DNA from 2 places in the Lentzea sp. NPDC004789 genome. Region 2 is predicted to be linked to the other one. Evidence: riboswitches for the same ligand, from Rfam matches in the RefSeq annotation. Region 2 holds a riboswitch; the other holds the start of a gene.
What was found. Region 2 has a riboswitch for cobalamin ahead of ACWEIJ_RS12715 (putative cobaltochelatase). Riboswitches for the same ligand answer to the same signal wherever they lie in the genome.

Region 1 (2,147 bases), 200 kb from region 2:
GATCCCGCGTCCGGCAAGGAACAGGTCTGGGTCGGCCGCGTCGTGTGGCAGGCGCGGACCATGAAAGAGATCACGATGGCGGTCTACGGTCCGTTCGGCCGCAAGATGTCCACCGGTGAGTCCGTGTTCGACGCCCTGCTCAAGATCCGCGGTGAGCTGGAGAACCCCGAGCAGCACAGCCCGCCGTGGAAGGTCCTGGTCAAGGGTTCCCGGCGGGACGTGTGGCACGTCGGGTACAAGGTGTCGAGGTTTCCCGGCGACCGGGCCGAGGTCCTCGTGCCCGGCGAGAAGGCGACCGAGTCCGTCGACGTGCTCGCGATGCTCGAACCGCACGACATCCCGAAGTTCGGCCTGGTCGAGCACCAGATGGCCAACTGCATGGAGTACTTCCGCCGTCTCGAACCCGGCTTCGGCGGGGGAGGCTCCTCGTAGCCGGAGGTCAGGCCAGCCAGAGGACGAGGCCGGCCAGCAGCAACCAGTGCTGGCCGGCCACCGCCACGGCACGCCAGCCGGGCTTGGCCAGGCGGGAGAGTCCAAGGCTGATCGGCATGAACACCAGCCCCACCCCGAAGAACGCTTGGGGCACCACCCAGTTGCCGTCGGACGCGATGAGCAGCATGCCCATCAGACCGGCCAGGAACGCGCCGAGGTAGATCGCCACGTCGCGGCGCCAGAGCAGCACCAGCAGCGGTGCCACCGCGACCGCCCAGCCGATCAGCGCCTGCGGCAGCGTCAGGCAGAACTCCGGCGTGCAGTAGAGCCGGTCCAGCGCTGCCGGGATCTCCTCGGCCCAGATGGCACCGGTCTGGAATCCGGTGACGAGCAGGGCGAACGCGATGAAGGCGGGGCTGTTCTTCTGCTCCGTGTCCCGGCCGCCCCGTTGCCGCTGGCGCCGCAGCCGTCTCTTGTCCCCGCTCCCCATGCCTGTTAGACGCATCTCGCGGTGCATTTGTGCAGTGATGTGTGGGTTAGGGTGAGCGGGTCGTGCACGGGGGAAGACCGGTCGAAGTCCGGCGCTGACCCGCAACGGTAGGTCCCACCTCTGCAGGGACGAGCCCGAACACCCGCACACGGCTTTCCATCCGGGAACTCCTGCCGTGGACTGCGGGAAGGGCTGTCAGTGATCGCGAAGATCAGCGCGCTCGTCGGCGTGCTCGCCGTCAGCATCGTGGCGGGCGTTGCGCTCGGCCCCGTCTCCATCCCGTTCGGCGTCACGGTCGACCTGCTGCAGGCGGCCGTCACCGGCGGCACGATCCCCGCGGACCTCGCCGGGCAGTACCACATCGTGTGGGACATCCGGTTGCCGCGCGTCCTGCTGGCAGCGGTCGTCGGAGCCGGGCTGAGCACGGTCGGCGTCGCGATCCAGGCGATGGTCCGCAACGCGCTCGCAGACCCTTACGTGCTCGGGATCTCGTCGGGCGCGAGCGTCGGCGCGACGGCGGTGGCGACGCTCGGCGTGTTGTCCGGGTTCGGCGTCTACGCGCTGTCGACCGGGGCGTTCCTGACCGGACTCGGTGCCACCGCGCTGGTCTACCTCACCGCGCGCACGAGTCGAGGGCTCACACCGTTGCGGCTGGTGCTGACCGGAACCGCGCTGGCGTACGGGTTCTCGGCCGTGGCGATGCTGCTGGTGTTCCAGGCGCCACGCGGGGAAGCGGCACGGGCGGCGATGTTCTGGTTGCTCGGCAGCCTGGGCGGAGCGGACTGGAAGTCGTTGCCCGTGGCCACCTCGGTGACGGTGCTGGGGATCGTCCACCTGCTCACCAAGGCGCGGCCGTTGAACGCGCTGGCGATGGGCGACGAGACGGCGACCACGCTGGGTGTCGAGGTCGACCGGTTCCGCACACAGCTGTTCGTGGTCACCGCGGCGATCACCGGTGTGCTGGTGGCGGTCAGCGGCGCGGTGGGCTTCGTCGGGCTCATGCTGCCGCACCTCACGCGCATGGTCGTGGGCGCGGACCACCGCAGGGTGCTGCCGCTCGCACCCCTGGCCGGGGCGTCGTTCCTCGTCTGGGTCGACGTGGCCGCCCGCCTGCTCGCGGCACCGGAAGAGCTGCCGCTGGGCGTCATCACGGCCGCGATCGGCGTGCCGTGCTTCATCTTCCTCATGCGCCGCAAGAGCTACGTGTTCGGGGGACGTTGATGCG
Region 2 (2,147 bases):
GGGCGTGATCTCGCTCGCGAACACGCTGGCCGCTGAGGTTTGATGCCGGGGTGATGAACCGCCAGCTCTCGGGAGTTCGCAAGAAGTCGCTGCTGGAGATGCTCGGCCCGGTGCCGGACGTCGACCCGGACCGCTACGGCGAAGGTGGCCCGGTGGGCGCCCTGGAAACGCGGGTCGCGCAACTGCTCGGCACCGAGGCGGCGCTGTTCGTGCCGACCGGCACCATGGCGCAGCAGATCGCCCTGCGCTGCTGGGCCGACCGCACCCACAACCCGATCGTGGCGATGCACCCGCTGGCCCACCCCCTGCACCACGAGGACGACGCGCTGACCGTCCTGTCCGGCCTCCGCCCGATCAGGGTCGCCAACGCCGACGTCGCCGCCTGCCCGGAACCGTTCGGCACGCTGCTGGTGGAGGTGCCCGACCGCGAGGCCGGCTTCGTCCTGCCCACCTGGGACGAGCTGGTGTCCGTGGTCGACGCCGCCCGCGACCGCGACGCCGTGGTGCACCTCGACGGAGCGCGGTTGTGGGAGAGCACGCACGGCCTCGGCAAGCCGCTGGAGGAGATCGCGGGCCTCTTCGACTCGATCTACGTCTCGTTCTACAAGTCGCTGGAGGGCATCTCCGGCGCGGCCCTCGCCGGCACCCAGGACTTCGTCGACCAGGCGCGCGTCTGGCGGCACCGCTACGGCGGCATGCTGTTCCAGCAGTGGCCCGCGGCGCTGTCGGCCCTGCACGGCCTCGACACCGTGCTGCCCCGCCTGGGCACCTATGTAGCGCACGCCAAGGTGGTCGCCGAGGCGATGGGCCTGCCGGAACCGCACACCCACCAGTTCGCGCTGCACCTGCCCGGTGATCCGGCCCGGCTGACCGAGGCGAGCGGGAAGTTCCTCGGGCGGTTCTGGCGTGACGGGCGGATGGCCAAGACCGAGGTCACGGTGGCGGAGCCCGCGCTGGAGTGGACGGGCGACGAGGTGCGGGAGGCGTGGGCTGCGTTCCAGAGCCTGCTCTGAGGCGATGTCGCTCACCTGGCTGTTGGACCGGCAGGGCCGAAATGCGACGATGCCGGGGCTGTGAGGGGAGTGCGAGGAAGCCGGTGCGAATCCGGCGCCGTCCCGCGACTGTGACCGGTTCTCGAGGAGAAGACCGGGAGTCAGGAACTCGTCCCCCTCTTTCGACCACCGGCCACGGGCGTGGACACCCGAGGAAGGACTTCACCGAGCATGTTCCCGTTTTCGGCTGTCGTCGGACATGACGACCTCCGGCTGGCCCTGCTGCTCAACGCCGTGCACCCCGGCATCGGCGGTGTTCTCGTGCGCGGCGAGAAGGGGACCGCGAAGTCGACGATCGTGCGGGCCCTGGCCGCGCTGCTGCCCGAGCTGGACGTCTCCAGGAACTGCCGGTTCGGCTGCGTGCCGGGCACGGCGGACTGCCCGGACGCGCCGCACGACGGCAGCGAGCGCAGGCCGGCCAGGCTCGTCGAGCTGCCGGTCGGCGCGACCGAGGACCGGCTGGTCGGGTCGCTCGACCTGGAGAAGGCGCTGACCGAGGGCGTGCGGGCGTTCCAGCCCGGGTTGCTGGCCGCGGCGCACCGGGGCGTGCTCTACGTCGACGAGGTCAACCTGCTGCACGACCACCTGGTCGACCTGCTGCTCGACGCCGCGGCGATGGGGCGGGCCCACGTGGAACGCGAAGGCGTCTCGGTGTCGCACCCGTCGCAGTTCCTGCTGGTCGGCACGATGAACCCGGAGGAGGGGGAGCTGCGGCCGCAGCTGCTCGACCGGTTCGGGCTGACCGTGGCGGTGAAGGCGGCGCGGGACGTCGGTGTGCGCACCGAGGTGATCCGGCGCCGGCTCGCCTACGAGGCCGACCCGGTGACGTTCGCCGCGAAGTGGGCGGACGAGGACGCCGGGCTCAAGCAGCGGATCACCGAAGCGCGCGCGAACCTCCCGCGAGTGTCCCTTCCGGACGGTGAGCTGCGCAGGATCGCGGCCGTGTGCGCGGCTTTCGAGGTCGACGGCATGCGCGCGGACCTCGTCGTCGCCCGTGCCGCCACCGCCCATGCGGCCTGGCGCGGTGCGAAGGAGGTCGAGGAGGCCGACATCGAGACCGCCGTCCGGCTCGCGCTGCCGCACCGGCGCCGCCGC

Region 1: another riboswitch for cobalamin. It lies ahead of ACWEIJ_RS11730 (FecCD family ABC transporter permease); the one in region 2 lies ahead of ACWEIJ_RS12715 (putative cobaltochelatase).

What each region holds. Positions count from the first base shown of each region.
Region 1 covers NZ_JBSGBE010000004.1:270,976-273,122, forward strand. The annotation lists gene ACWEIJ_RS11720 (hypothetical protein) at 1-432, shown strand, start outside; gene ACWEIJ_RS11725 (hypothetical protein) at 440-922, opposite strand; cobalamin riboswitch at 949-1,086, shown strand; gene ACWEIJ_RS11730 (FecCD family ABC transporter permease) at 1,121-2,143, shown strand; gene ACWEIJ_RS11735 (ABC transporter ATP-binding protein) at 2,143-2,147, shown strand, end outside.
Region 2 covers NZ_JBSGBE010000004.1:470,894-473,040, forward strand. The annotation lists gene ACWEIJ_RS12705 (TetR/AcrR family transcriptional regulator) at 1-43, shown strand, start outside; gene ACWEIJ_RS12710 (threonine aldolase family protein) at 54-1,013, shown strand; cobalamin riboswitch at 1,044-1,183, shown strand; gene ACWEIJ_RS12715 (putative cobaltochelatase) at 1,224-2,147, shown strand, end outside.